DNA from 3 places in the Fructilactobacillus cliffordii genome. Region 1 is predicted to be linked to each of the others. Evidence: a T-box and tRNA genes for the amino acid it is inferred to sense, from the RefSeq annotation. Region 1 holds a T-box; the other regions hold tRNA genes.
The links. The T-box of region 1 lies ahead of leuS (leucine--tRNA ligase). A T-box ahead of a tRNA ligase gene usually reads a tRNA of that ligase, here a tRNA-Leu.
Positions count from the first base shown of each region.

Region 2: it has a tRNA-Leu gene. The T-box ahead of leuS (leucine--tRNA ligase) is inferred to sense a tRNA for this amino acid. The anticodon was not compared.
Region 3: it has a tRNA-Leu gene. The T-box ahead of leuS (leucine--tRNA ligase) is inferred to sense a tRNA for this amino acid. The anticodon was not compared.

Region 1 is NZ_CP097117.1:25,555-30,601, reverse strand. It holds gene M3M38_RS00165 (putative polysaccharide biosynthesis protein) at 1-1,261, opposite strand, end outside; gene leuS (leucine--tRNA ligase) at 1,317-3,740, opposite strand; T-box leader at 3,795-3,993, opposite strand; gene mnmM (tRNA 5-(aminomethyl)-2-thiouridylate-methyltransferase MnmM) at 4,078-4,635, shown strand; gene M3M38_RS00150 (MDR family MFS transporter) at 4,632-5,047, opposite strand, start outside.
Region 2 is NZ_CP097117.1:288,465-293,511, reverse strand. It holds tRNA gene M3M38_RS01510 (tRNA-Asp) at 1-48, shown strand, start outside; tRNA gene M3M38_RS01505 (tRNA-Phe) at 106-178, shown strand; tRNA gene M3M38_RS01500 (tRNA-Tyr) at 184-269, shown strand; tRNA gene M3M38_RS01495 (tRNA-Trp) at 273-343, shown strand; tRNA gene M3M38_RS01490 (tRNA-His) at 358-430, shown strand; tRNA gene M3M38_RS01485 (tRNA-Cys) at 486-556, shown strand; tRNA gene M3M38_RS01480 (tRNA-Leu) at 576-660, shown strand; gene M3M38_RS01475 (TMEM175 family protein) at 1,042-1,641, opposite strand; gene M3M38_RS01470 (fluoride efflux transporter FluC) at 1,835-2,179, opposite strand; gene M3M38_RS01465 (fluoride efflux transporter FluC) at 2,181-2,561, opposite strand; tRNA gene M3M38_RS01460 (tRNA-Leu) at 2,794-2,878, opposite strand; gene M3M38_RS01455 (MarR family winged helix-turn-helix transcriptional regulator) at 3,049-3,576, shown strand; gene M3M38_RS01450 (UDP-N-acetylmuramoyl-L-alanyl-D-glutamate--2,6-diaminopimelate ligase) at 3,754-5,047, shown strand, end outside.
Region 3 is NZ_CP097117.1:554,829-559,875, reverse strand. It holds gene M3M38_RS02860 (Tex family protein) at 1-1,093, shown strand, start outside; gene M3M38_RS02855 (SprT family protein) at 1,096-1,542, shown strand; tRNA gene M3M38_RS02850 (tRNA-Leu) at 1,593-1,678, shown strand; gene M3M38_RS02845 (LCP family glycopolymer transferase) at 1,786-2,937, opposite strand; gene M3M38_RS02840 (2,3-bisphosphoglycerate-dependent phosphoglycerate mutase) at 3,108-3,779, shown strand; gene M3M38_RS02835 (C1 family peptidase) at 3,903-5,047, opposite strand, start outside.

The DNA of each region.
Region 1 (5,047 bases):
TCACAGCCCGCCGGTTTTGGGATACTCCCTGCATTACGGCAGAGGTTACCACAAACAATCCAATTGGAATAGCCGCGATGGCCGCAAAGGTCAACACGTTACTTCCAAAGTCCATGTTTGCTGTTCCATAAAAGGTCCGATTCAAAGGACCCGCCACGGCTGCCATCCCCAAGGAAGCCGGTAACATCACAAATTCAAAGAGAATCATGGTGTTAGACAGTTGATCACGCATCATTTGCATGTTGCGCTTGGTAAAAGCCGTTGATAGTAACGGTACGACCGTAATTGCTAATGACGAAGCTAACGAAATCACGATCATAGTCAGTTTATTGGCATTTCCTGCAAAAACCGCATAGTCAACCTGTAAGGCTCGTTCGGAAAAATTAGTTGCCAACCGCATAATGTCAAAGAAAGTGAACTGATCAATCAGCGAAAAGATGGTCACTCCGGCTCCCAAAATCACAAATGGTACCGCCTGACTAATGATTTCACGATACAACTGGTTCGTGGGCACCCGCAATTGGTGGTTACTATTGGCCACCAACGATCGATAATAATCCCGACCACGCCAGTAATACCAGCCTAAGATTAAGAACCCAAAGATGGCACCGATAAACGCCGCAAATGTTGACTGAGACACCGCCGTGACCCAGTTACCATGTAAGACTCGCAAAATAATGAAGGCAGAGACTAACATGTAAATGACCCGGGCCAATTGTTCAATAAACTGGGAAATGGCTGACGGTGCCATGTCACCATAACCCTGGAAATACCCCCGGGTTAAACTCATCGTAGGAATGATTAAAACCGCCCACGATAACGAGTGAATCACCGGAATTACGTTGGGATCCCCATTCGTTAAGAACGGCGCTGCAAACCAAAGAATCAGGGCGCTAATCACTCCCATTAAAATGGAAAGAATGACCCCTTTTTTATACAATTCAACTCCCACACCATACTCGTTCAACGCGTTATAGTGTGCCACTTGCTTGGCAATCGCGGAAGGAATCCCAGCAATCGCCACAATCAACACAAAACTATAAATGTTGTAACCTTGAGTATAAAGCGAGTTAGCAATCGGGAATAATGCTGCTCCAAAAATCAGGCGCCACGGGATGATGTACAGGGCTCCCAGGATTCGCGAAAGAATACTTCCAATCGTCATCCAGGCGGATCCCTTTAACATTTGGCCCTTAGCTTGTTCTGATTCTGCAAATTGTTGTTGTTCTTCTAATTGATTGTTTTCAACATCGTTATCCACTAAAATAACCCACTTTCCAACCAAATCTCAAAGCACCAATTTAGCATAAAATAGATTAATTGGCGACAATATTGACAATCTTTTTTGGAACCACAATCACCTTCCGAACCGTTTTATCGGTCAAGTTGGCTTGCACATCCGGTAGTTCCAATGCCATTTTTTCAATCGTATCTTTATCAACATCGACCGGAACGGAAAGCCGTGCCCGGACCTTACCGTTAATCTGAACAGCGATCTGGACTTCATCCGCCTGCAGTTGGCTTTCATCGTACGTCGGCCAAGCAGCGTAAGCAATCGTCTCATCGTGACCCAACCGGTGCCAAATTTCTTCTGCAATATGCGGTGTAATTGGGGACAGCAACTTAATTAACCCTTCGGCGTATTCCTTTGGTAATTGTTGGTGTTTATAAACGTCGTTCACAAAGACCATCATCTGAGAAATAGCCGTGTTAAAACGCATTTTTTCGATGTCGTCGGTAACCTTTTTCACGGTTTGATTATAACTCTTGGCTAATGCTCCATCGTTTTCAGCAACCACCATGCCGCTTGCTTGTTCTGCGTCACCTTCATACATCCGCCAAACCCGTTTAATCCATCGATTAGCTCCGGTAATTCCTTCCGTACTCCATGGTTTCGATTCCATCAACGGACCCATGAACATTTCGTAGAGACGGAGGGTATCTGCCCCGTATTCATTCACGATGTCATCCGGGTTCACCACGTTCCCCTTCGATTTCGACATCTTTTCGTGATTGGTGCCGAGAATCATTCCTTGGTTCACCAACCGTTGGAACGGTTCTTTGGTCGGAACAACGCCCAAGTCATACAAGAACTTGTGCCAAAACCGAGCGTACAGCAAGTGCAAGACGGCGTGTTCGGCCCCACCCACGTACAGATCAACCGGCAACCAGTACTTCAACTTTTCGGGATCAGCAATCATCTGATCGTTGTTTGGATCCACGTAACGGAGGTAGTACCACGAACTTCCAGCCCATTGCGGCATCGTGTTCGTTTCCCGCCGGCCGTGCCGACCGTTTTTATCAGTTACATTAACCCAATCACTAAGGTTAGCCAATGGACTTTCTCCGGTTCCAGACGGCTTAATGTTATCGGTCTTTGGCAACCGTAACGGGAGTTCGTCTTCTGGCACCAGTGAAGTCGTGCCATCGTCCCAATGAATCACCGGAATGGGTTCACCCCAGTACCGTTGCCGGGAGAAAATCCAGTCCCGGAGCTTGTAGTTAACTTTCTTAGCTCCGGCATCATGATCCTCAAGCCAGGTAATGATGGTGTGAAGCGCTTCATCCTTATCCATGCCATCCAGGAAGCCCGAATTAATGTGAGTCCCATCGCCGGTGTAGGCTTCCTTCTCAATGTCACCTCCCGCAATCACGGGAATGATGGGTAAATCAAATTTCTTGGCAAACTCATAGTCTCGTTGATCGTGTGCAGGAACTGCCATGATGGCTCCCGTTCCGTATGATGGCAGCACGTAATCACCAATCCAGACGGGCAGTAATTTCCCGTTCACGGGGTTTTTAGCGTAAGCCCCAGTAAATACCCCGGACTTATCCTTGTTGAGGTCGGTCCGTTCCAAATCAGATTTAGAAGCAACGTATTTTTGGTATTCAGCGACCGTATCGGCTTGTTCAGCGGTCGTAATGTCTTCCACCAATGGGTTTTCTGGAGACAAGACTAGGTACGTTGCCCCAAAGAGCGTGTCCGCCCGCGTGGAGAAGACTTCGATTTGGTCGTCTGGATGTTGGTCAACGTCAAACTTGATGCTGGCACCGACTGATTTTCCAATCCAGTTCCGTTGCATCTGTTTAATGCTTTCCGGCCAGTCCAAATCATCCAAGTCATCTAACAACCGTTCGGCATAGGCCGTAATTCGCAAAACCCATTGCTTCATTGGCTTCCGGTACACGGGGTAACCGCCCCGTTCGGTCTTGCCATTAACAACCTCTTCGTTGGCAACTACCGTACCGCCCATCAAATCAGGGGCCCAATTGACCTCAATTTCATCTTCATAGGCGAGACCCTTTTTGTAGAGTTGTTCAAAAATCCACTGGGTCCACTTGTAGTACTTCGGATCGGTCGTGTTGACTTCCCGACTCCAATCGTACGAAAATCCGAGTGATTTAATTTGGCGTTTAAAATTTTGGATATTTTGGTTCGTAAAATCGGCTGGATTATTCCCCGTCTTCATGGCGTACTGTTCGGCCGGTAGCCCAAAGGCATCCCATCCCATCGGATGCAAAACGTTCTTGTTCTGCATCCGATTAAACCGCGCCATGATGTCAGTAGCCGTGTACCCTTCGGGATGGCCCACGTGCAGTCCCTGTCCAGATGGATACGGGAACATATCTAAAACGTAGTACTTCTCTTTATTCGGATCCTCGCCCGTTTTAAACGTCTGGTGTTCATCCCAATAGTTTTGCCATTTGGTTTCAATCTCTTTGTGATCATAAACGGCCATGTCCAACACTCCTTTGTAATTTTTGCCATAAAAAAAGCCTATAGAAAACTAATTCTATAGGACGAAATTCCGCGGTACCACCTAACTTCTCTTCAATTATTGAAGAACGCTCGTATCCATAACGCGGAAAACGGTTAATCGTTGATTAACAAAACCTCCACAACAAGTTCGAACTACCGAAATCTAAGCTCACACCTACCGCTTAGTCGCTGCTAAATCGTCTAGTTCTACTACTTTGCTTCATCGGTCATTCATTTAATTACTTTAAACAATAGCAAAGTCCTGGCGAAAAAACAAGGATTTTATTGCTATAATGAGGGAGAAAGCGAGGTTTACCATGAAATTACAATCTGCACTACACTTCAGCCACACCCTCTTAGACCAGGTGGTAAAACCGGGTGATAACGTTATTGATGCCACGGCAGGAATGGGAAACGATACCCTCAAATTGGCCCAATTAGTGGGTCCGAACGGCCACGTTTACAGCTTTGACATTCAAAAAACGGCTGTAACGGCCACAAAAGCAAAACTAGCTGCTGCCGGCTACCAGAACGCAACGATCGTGCAACTGGGTCACGAACAACTGGACCAGGTCGTCAGAGTTCCGATTAAAAGCGCCATCTTTAACCTTGGTTATCTTCCGAATGGTGACCACCACGTTATTACCCATCCGGAGACCACCATTACAGCGTTAGAAAAATGTCTGGATCTCTTGGAAACTCTCGGGCTAGTGATTGTAATTTGTTATTACGGTCATCCGGGCGGAGAAGCGGAAAAGAGCCAAGTCCTTGACTGGGTTACCCACCTTCCCCAACGCAAATTCAACGTTTTACAATATCAATTCTTGAATCAAGTTCACCAACCACCGTTTCTGTTGGCAATTCAAAAACGCTAAGCACGGACTTTTCGGTCAAACCAGTTTACCACGAGGGTTGCAATGACCAGCAAACCTGCTACTAAAAAGACGTTATGTAACGCTGCATACAAAATTTCGCGTAACTGAGGAATTAAATGATCTGGCAGTAATTTAGCCGTCTGGGGATTAATTAGTTCATTCATTAGTTTCATATTGGTCCGGGGATGACTGTGCACCCCATGCAACATCGTGGTGTTCATCACAATTCCAAATACGGAAATCATTAAGGTCTGCCCTAACGTCCGACTTAGGGTATTAAATGAAGATGCCACCCCAATTTGATCTTTCGCCACTTCGTTTTGCACCGTTACCGAGGCGTTCGTGATGCATAATCCAAAACCAACTCCCATAACCCCCGAAATGATGAAAAAGGCCCAAAATGGGGTACTAA
Region 2 (5,047 bases), 260 kb from region 1:
GCCTGCCTGTCACGCAGGAGATCACGAGTTCGAGTCTCGTACGAACCGTTGTTGCAGCAATGCAACATTAATTGAATAGCGTTATTAACATGTCATAAATGGTTTGGCTCGGTAGCTCAGTTGGTAGAGCAACGGATTGAAGCTCCGTGTGTCGGCAGTTCGATTCTGTCCCGCGCCATTTATGGAGGGGTAGCGAAGTCTGGCTAAACGCGGCGGACTGTAAATCCGCTCCTTCGGGTTCGGTGGTTCGAATCCACTCCCCTCCACCATATAGGGATATAGTACAACGGTAGTATGTCGGTCTCCAAAACCGCTGATGCGGGTTCGATTCCTGCTATCCCTGTTTATGATGTTATGGCGGTAGTGGTGAAGTGGTTAACACATCGGTTTGTGGTACCGACACGCGTGGGTTCGATTCCCACCTACCGCCCTTTTGATTGTCTTGCATCTGCAAGAAGAGGGCATTTAAACTTAAATGTTTTTCTGGCGGTATAGCCAAGTGGTAAGGCAGAGGTCTGCAAAACCTTCATCGTCGGTTCAAATCCGACTACCGCCTTTGGCTCAATCAATCTTTTGCCGAGATGGCGGAATTGGCAGACGCGCTGGACTCAAAATCCAGTGATCATTGCGATCGTGCGGGTTCGACCCCCGCTCTCGGCATTAAGTTAAATCGGCAACTTCTTTAATTTTAATGAAGTTGCCGATTTTTTTGTTAATCATGGTCTAATGATCTTTGTAAAGAAGAGATAAAAATTGAGCGACTAATTTCCCATTCTAAGTGGAGAAATGGTTGCTTAATTATTGAAACAAACAATCACAAATAGACGTTTTATAAATTTACGATTGGAAGTACTCATCTAAATGGATTAGTTTATTTTCTGTTGAATTTGGGATTGCCATACGTATAGGACCATCTAGTAATCCCCAGTAATGCAACCACTCCTAAAACGATTGATCCAATTAAAAGGGGAGTATCTCCATGGTATTTTGGCTTATTCATAAATATCACCTAATTAAATTTAAAAGTTTTTGATTGAAAGATTAATTACTTGCTTGATCTAACTTATCACTGTCATCATTAGTCCGAATTCCGTTCAATATTACCTCGATGAAGCCGATGAACAAGCCAGCAGGAGGGAAGAAAAAAACCACGACGATTAGAACAACTAAGATTACTGGGAACCACACGCTTCCGATGAAACGATAAATAAACATGCTTCTAACTTTAGCAGCTGAGCCACCCGTCTTTTCCAATTCGTCGGCAATTGACTTACTTAGGAAAAGATAGGCATAGCTCCAAAACGCAAAGACTAATAGATAAAAAATTTCCGGATCCGGATCATTAATGTAACGACCAACCCAGGCTGTTGAAACGGGAATCAATGACATGGAAAACAACCAGAGGTTATTGAGCCAATAAATTTTTTTCGAAATATGGGTGGCCAACATAAACATGTAGTGCTGGTTATACCAAGCTACGGCAATGAAGAGGGCGCTTACAATGTAAGCAAAGAAGTACGGCGCCTCTTCAAACAGCGCCACAAAATGGGGATTTTCTGGCGCTTTTAACTCTAAAATCATAATGGTAACGATGATGGCAATGATGGCATCGGTAAAGGCCTCTAAACGTGATTTGTTCATAAACTGCTCCTTTTTATTTAAACATTAATTTTTAAGAATGAATTATGGCAAAGAATGCTAGCTTGCAATTCTAACGTTAGTTATTCACTCTTATTCAAATTAATTATAAGCCTAAATGCTGCTTCATTAATTGATTATTTTTAATTTACAGTTATTTGAAGGTAAACAAAAAGTCTCACTTAATTAAGTAAGACTAAATGATTTGGATGAATTGATAACCGAGATAGCAGGCTAGTAAACCACCGCCGTAACTAACCAGTAGGTAGGTACACAAACGAAGATACTGCTGCTGAAAGAAGAAGGAAGCTAGTTCGCCGTTAAAGGTGGAGTAGGTGGTAAATCCACCAATAAATCCAATTAATAAGGAAGCAATAAGACTGGAAGAATTGACACCAAGGAGTAAACCTGCAATCAAACAGCCGAGCAAATTGACCAATAAAGTGGCCCATAGTCCCCGTCGTTTGGTCTTCATAATATTAGTGATGGTCGAACGACCGACGGCACCAATGCCGCTACCTAAGACCAGCGTTAAAAACATGTTAGATGGCCTCGCTTTCTCGTAAGGAGTTAGAATATTGATCCCCTAAAATGGCACAGATTACGCCACCGATGATGGTAATCAAAAGATAGATTGCTAAGCTAGCATAATGTTGACTAAGCAGGAGATGACCGGCATCAAGTGTGATTCCAGAAAAAGTGGTAAAGGATCCAATGCCACCGACACCAACAGCTTTACGAACCGCAGGACGAAAATGGAATTTAAATCCCCAGTAATTATTCCATAGCGGCAGCAGAAAAGCCCCACTTAGGTTAATCAATAAAGTAACGTAAGGGAAAGCAAGATCCGGGAGTGCGTCAGTTAAGCCAATCCGAAAGCCACCACCGACAATTCCGCCGATGAAAACTAAGATGGTTTCCATTGGTTAATTCTTCCTTTCTGATTTAGACTTAGTAGTTAAAGACCAGTGTGTTAAACTGGCTAATGCTACTACTTGTAAACAAATTCCCAGCCCACCGACTATTAAAGATTCAACGAGGAGGGGGGTATTCTTGTATTTGATTGATTTCATGGCATACTCCTTTGCTTAATAATGCTATTATTTATTCTAACTAAAAAGGAATCGATGTAAAATCCATCGATTCCATATATAGTGCCCTGGGTGAGATTCGAACTCACACTTGATTAAATCAAACAGCGACCTGAACGCTGCGCGTCTGCCAGTTCCGCCACCAGGGCATAAATTGATTGTACCACAGAAAAAATTGAAAATAAACAGTAAATTGACTTCTTTTTTTTCGGAATGTGTAGTAACATAAAAGGAAATTATCACAAGTTGTTAACAGCAATGGGAGTGATGAAGTTCGACTTCACAAATTGGGTTTTAATCTGGGTTAACTTAAGGAGTAATGACAAATTTAGAAAGAAAAGGGATTACAATGTCAGCAAACAGTGCGAAAAAAGCGACCAAAAACGTTTATCTATCGAATGAAGATTTGGAAGATATAAAGAGCCAGTTGTGTTTTGCGATTTATAGTACCAATAAAAAATTCAATCATTTTTATCAGGAAGTTTTGAAGAGCTTTGATCTTACATATCCACAGTACTTAGTGATGATTGTGCTCTGGGAATATTCTCCGATTACGGTTCATCAATTAGGTCAAAGCATTGACCTTGATAGCGGAACTTTGACCCCCTTACTGAAACGGCTTGGGAAAAAGGGGTGGATTACCAAGACACGCTCCACTGAAGACGAACGGGTGGTAAATGTTTCGTTGACGCCTTATGCAGAAGAAATGAAAGATAGAATTCGTGATCACGTGGCCCAAGCATTTGAAGTCCTTGGATTAGACAAGGATGACGTTCAAGAATCAATGGAAGGTCTTTATAGTATCTCGAAAAAATTAGATAATTTAGATCTGAAGCAGTTTAACTAGAAGTGACCCCAATAAAATTAAAACCCTGGGAAAGTAGTCGATTTGGCTACTTTCCTTTTTTGTATCTTGGTGCTTTTTTTGCTAGAATTAAAAAGGTTTGGTAGCAAAATACCGATGATGAATTTTAAATTATTTTTAATGAAACTACAAATCCAACTAAAATGAGGTAACGAAGAGATGTTGAGCGTTGCAGAAATTATAAAGTTATTACAAGAACATCATTTATTAAAATCAACGAATGCTACTGATCAGCAAATTATATTTCAGGACGTTAGCTATGATTCTCGTGCGGTTACAAAGGGGACACTCTTTTTTTGTAAGGGTAATTTTCAGCCGGCTTATCTAACTGAAGCTCAACAACAGGGCGCCACAGGTTTTGTAGCAGAAGAACATCAACCAACGGAGAAAAATTTAGTTGAATTTGTAGTTAGCAACGTACAAAAAGCGATGGCTTTGTTATCGGCCGCTTTCTTTGATTTTCCTCAAAATGAATTAATGATATTCGCAATTACTGGAACCAAAGGGAAAACAACCACGGCTTATTTCTTACGCGAAGCTATTAATGCAGCTACTGAAAATCGGACGGCTTTATTTTCAACCGTTAACACCATTCTAGGATCGGAGCCGAATGATACGTTTAAGTCGGCGTTAACTACCCCAGAATCGTTAGATTTGTTTAAAAACATGCGGACGGCCGTTGACCAGGGAATGAAATTTTTGGTAATGGAAGTGTCCTCGCAGGCTTACTTGAAAAATCGGGTATTTAATTTGCACTTTGATGTAGGTAGCTTTTTAAATATTTCACCGGATCACGTGGGGGAAAATGAACATCCTACCTTTGCGAACTACTTGCACTGCAAGGAACAGTTACTGGTAAATTCCAAACAAGTGGTGATTAACGCTGCCACTGACCAGCTACAAGACGTTTATTTTGCGGCTAAAACCACTACTGATCCAGAAAACATTTACCTATATGCCCGCAATGGGACCGAAACGTCACTACCCGTTCAATTGGACTTTACCTTTGATAGCGAAGCCGATACGCTAACGGATAATGAGATTTACCTTCGGGCCTTAACGCCTAAGGCACAGGCGCTAAAATTGGACGGTAAATATCGAATTGGGATTCCTGGTGATTACAATGAAACCAATGCGGTGGATGCAATCATTAACGCCGGTTTGGCTGGCTTTCAGCGGGAACAACTTTTAACCGGATTAGCGGAAACCCAGATTCCGGGTCGGATGGAACGCTACGTGAGTCGCGGTCACGGGACGGTTTACGTTGATTATGCGCATAATTACGCTAGTACAAAGGCCTTGCTCCAATTTTTAAAGACGCAGTCGCCAAAAGGAAAAACGATTGCCGTGGTTGGCAGTCCTGGTAATAAAGGGATTGACCGGCGGGAAGGATTTGGTAAAGCCCTGAGTGAAGAAGCCGATGTGGCAATTTTAACTACCGATGACCCGGCCT
Region 3 (5,047 bases), 530 kb from region 1:
GCAGGCCATGAAAGAGTTGCAACAGTTAATTACGCAGTATCACGTGGACGTGGTGGCAATTGGGAATGGAACGGCTTCGCGAGAATCGGAACGGTTTGTGGCGCAGGCGTTGCAGTCCTTAAATCGGCCCGTTCATTACGTGATTGTGAACGAATCAGGAGCGTCCGTGTACTCGGCCAGTTCGTTAGCCCGGGCAGAATTTCCGCAACTCCAGGTCGAGGAACGGTCCGCCATTAGCATTGCCCGCCGGCTCCAGGATCCTCTGGCGGAACTAATCAAGATTGACCCGAAGGCAGTTGGAGTCGGGCAATACCAGCACGATGTATCCGAAAAGGAACTCGATTTGCAACTGGATCGAGTAGTGGAAACGGCAGTGAATCAGGTTGGAGTTAATCTGAACACCGCCAGTCCGCAACTACTGGCCCATATTTCAGGACTGACGCCCGTTGTTGCTGGCAACGTGGTGGATTACCGGGAAGCCAACGGCGGTTTTACCAATCGGAATCAGCTCAAGCAGGTTCGACGCCTTGGACCGAAAGCCTTTGAACAATCCGTTGGGTTTTTACGTATTATAGGGGGAAGCAACCCATTCGATAATACTGACATTCACCCGGAAAGTTATTCGGCGGCCCAGCAGATCCTGGACGAACTGCAAATTAACCGGGAGTATTTGACTGATAAGGATAGTCAAACGAAGCTGCAGCACGCTAATGTCGCACAGTTAGTCGCACAGCTCAATTTACCCAGCTTGTTAGTCACAGATCTCTTACAGGGACTAACTCATCCCGGCCGTGACCTTCGGGACCAGATGCCGGCGCCCTTGTTAAAAGATGACGTGTTAACCATGTCGGATCTCCGCGAGGGGATGCAGCTGCAGGGAACGGTGCGCAACGTGACCGACTTTGGAGCCTTTGTGGATATCGGGGTTAAACAGGACGGATTGGTCCACATTTCCCGGATGAAAAAAGCCTTTGTCAAGGATCCAGCTACGGTTGTCGCAATCGGCGATGTGGTCACCGTCTGGGTGATTGGGGTCGATGAACAACGCCAGCGAATTCAGTTATCGATGATTGATCCACACAAGGAGAAATGATCATGACCGACCAACAGTTACAGCAGTTAGTGGAAACGATTTCGGCAGAATCTTTTCAGCGTCCGTTTTGTCACCGGGCCTATTTTAATCGGCGGCTACAGACCACCGGAGGACGCTATCACTTAAAGTCGCATAACATCGACATTAATACCAAGATGGCGCAGGATCAGTCTGTGTTAGCCGGGGTGATTAAGCACGAGTTGGTCCACTACCACCTGCATCAGATGGGCCAATCGGGCAAACACAATACGTCGGCCTTTAAGCAGTTACTAAAAGCGGTAGGCGGGAGTCGCTACGCCCCGCGGATGGACCAGCAAGATCGCTATCTCTATCAGTGTGAGCACTGTGGACAACAATACCCTCGCCAGCGCCGTCTCAATGTGCAGCGCTATGTCTGCAGTAAGTGCCGTCATCGCTTAAAAGTAGTTAATTCACCAGTCACCAAGTAAAAAGACTTGCATCTCTGCCGAATTCTTGCTATGATAACTATTGTTAATTTGCGGCCATGGCGGAATTGGCAGACGCGCAAGATTAAGGATCTTGTCGGGATTTTTCCCGGTGGAAGTTCGAATCTTCTTGGCCGCACTATTAAAAAGGATTGCTGACATTAGTTCAGCAATCCTTTTTTCATTAGGAAATCGGTGACAAACAAAAAACCGATTTCCACCTCTATGGGTGGAATCGGTTTCTAATTAATTTTTCGGTAATTCGTTGTTATTGTTAACGGAGTCATCACTGTTGAAGAAGGAACCGTCTTCGCCATCTTCTTCATTGGAGTTAACCTTGCGTTGGGTTGGCGTTAACTGGCTTTCGGTTGGTAAATCAAGCGACTGTCTGATTTGATTGGAAACCTTCAACAGTTCTTTATCGGAAGCAACTTGATAACTCAAACCATCAACCATAGCGTTGTCACATTGCAAGGCGGTTTGTTGTAAGTTCTTGGTAGCATCCTTGTAACTGCCAGCGATGGTGACCATGTCGTCAAAGGAAAGGTCCGTTTGCAGGTTGCCTTTCAAACTATTCAAAATTTCACCGTATCGACCCACATTTCCAATTGTTAATCCTTTTTGGAGGATGGCGTTGAGGACTTGACGTTGCCGAATCTGCCGGCCGTAATCACCGAGCGGATCTTGGTAGCGCATCCGGGAATATTGTAGAGCAGTTTGCCCGTTCATGTGCTCGGTCTTCCCTTTTTTCACGCTAATTCCTTCGTAGTCAAAAGTTAGGTTCGGCGTAATGTCCACACCCCCGACGGCGTTAACCATCTGCTTAATCCCTTTCATGTTAACGACGGCATAGAAGTCGACGGGAACGTTAAAGAGCTTGTGGACAACCTCAGTTGCCGTATCAGCCCCGCCAATTGTATAAGCCGCGTTAATCTTTTCGTATGGTTGAGAATCGCCGGGAACCACGACCTTGGTATCCCGCGGAATACTAGTAAAAGTGGTTTTCTTGGTGTTCGGATTCACGGTTGCCAAAATCATGGAGTCCGTGCGTCCCTTATCCGTCCGCCCGAGTTCTCCGGTATCAGTTCCCATCAATAGAACGGTAAATGGCTTGCGTTGCTTAATTACTTTGGCTACATCCCGGGAATTCTTAGCTCCAGAGTAGGTCGAGTTTAACGTGGAAGCCACCCGTTGATACTGAAAGAAGGCGAAGCTAAGGATGGCGATAGCTACGATTAGTAACCCGGCCATCCAGGTCCAAGCCTTGGGATGCCACTCAATCTCATCGGGATTCGGTCGATTTGGTGGTGTCGAACGCTTAGGTGTCGATTGTGATTCATTCATAAAATGGTTGCGGCCGGTACGTTTGTCCGGCTGATTATTCCGTTTCTCTGTCATGATAACCCTCGTTTTTATATCAGTCTATTTTTCATTATAAACTATTCCGAAAAAAAGCCGACGCTAAAACGGTGATTTTAAGGAATTTTTTACAATTAAATCGTCAGTAGTGGTTTTGGGGTGTGTGTTAGAATAACAGATAATGAATTTACTAGGAGGTGGGCGTTTAGATGGCTAAATTAGTTTTGATTCGGCACGGAGAAAGTACCGCAAACCAACAGCATATTTTTACGGGGTGGAATGACGTTCCGCTGACAGAGCAGGGGAAACTGGAAGCTCGAGAAGCTGGTAAACGTCTGCAGCGACTAGATCTGTCCTTTACTGCGGCGCACACCTCCTACTTGAAACGTGCGATTCAATCAGAAAACATCGTGTTAGACAGCATCAACCAGCTTTGGATTTCACAGTATAAGACCTGGCGGCTGAACGAACGGCACTACGGCGCACTAAGGGGGCGCAAGAAACCGGTGGTCCGGGAAGAAGTTGGTGAAGTACGATTCATGCAGTGGCGCCGCAGTTTTACGGCGGTTCCTCCGCTGCTAGACGATGTAGCCACGAAACGGCGCTACGCGCGAATTGGTATCCAGGAACCACGGGCAGAGAGCCTGAAGATGGCCTACGACCGCCTATTGCCATACTGGCAGGATCAACTAGCTCCGCGGCTCTTACAACATGAAAATCAGTTAATCGTGGCCCACGGCAGCTCGTTGCGGGCACTGATTAAGTACCTCGAACACCTCTCAGATGTAGCCATTGACGGGGTTGAGGTTCCGAATGCCCAGCCAATTGTCTATACGTTGGATGACCAGTTGCAAATTGCGGATAAGCAGATTTTGCAGTAGCAATAAGAATTAAATTAGATAGGCGGGTTGGAAAATAATTTTAGTTGATCCAGTGTGATTTTCTTTTCATCAACTAAAAAATGCGTAACCACATTTCGTGATTACGCATTTTAATTTAGTTAATTAAGCTAACGTGCCCATTGGATCCCATGGAGCAAGAACCGTTGGTGTCTGGGCTTGTTCTTCTTGTTCTTGGTTAGTCAGGTACTTCTTGTTGATGACAACCTGGTAAACAAATTCGCTGAACCAGGCGTCACTCATGACGAAGTAACCCTTGGTTCCGACCTTGTCACCCCAGCTGTTTTCGACTTTCCACTTGGTTGGCTTGCCGTCCACGATGTCAACTCCGGTAATCACCATGGCGTGGTCCATGACACTTTCGCCGTAGTCAAGGCGTTCAGCTTTGCTCATACTCATGTCGGTGTCCATCAGTTGGTCAACGTGGTAGAGGTTGGTGTCCATCAAACCGTTCTTCCGGTCGCTGTCTTGACCCACGTCGCTACCGAACCAGACCGTTTCACCGGCTTGGAGTTGCTTGATGGTTAATTCCTTCAGACGTTCGATTGGTAAGTTGTAGTGCTTGATTGGTTGTCCACCTACAACATTTCCTAACATTTCAACCGTGTAAGTTTGGTTAAACGGCTTGTCGTCCGTCGGGGAGTTAATGATGGATACGTAGTCTGCTAAGTTAACGTTTACGTATTTTTTAAAGAACTCTCGAGGCGTGATGTTTTGATCAACGTGGTACTGGTTGTCACTATCGCGGTATTCGAAAGTGAACTTTGTCGTGGGTTTGCCAAAGGCGTACACTAACATCCGGTAGATTTCGTTTAACATGTCGTCTTTTTTGGCGTTAATGATTTCTTCGCTTTGACCGTCTTTAACCAGTTTCCGTAAGATAATTGCATCATGACGTAACTGGGTGTTTAAGGCGCTGTTTAACTCACTGGAGTTATTGCTGCTGGCAGTCTCAGCCATGGCAGACTTCGGTACCACGCCGTACTTTTCAATCAAAGCGGCAATCATGTCCCATTGACCACCATCTTGTTGTGGCGTTTGTAAGAGGAAGTTCACCTTTCGATCAGTCAATGGTTGGTCAGCCGTCTTTAAGACGTTGGTTAAGAAGTAGTTCGACTTTTCAAACTTATCCCAGAAGAAGAGGTAAACTTGAGAAAGTTCGAATTCCTTCGGGACGTTAAAGTTGCCTTCAACCTTGGACCGCATCGTGTTCAAGGCGGCAAAGAGCCAGCAGCGACCGCTCCTTTTTT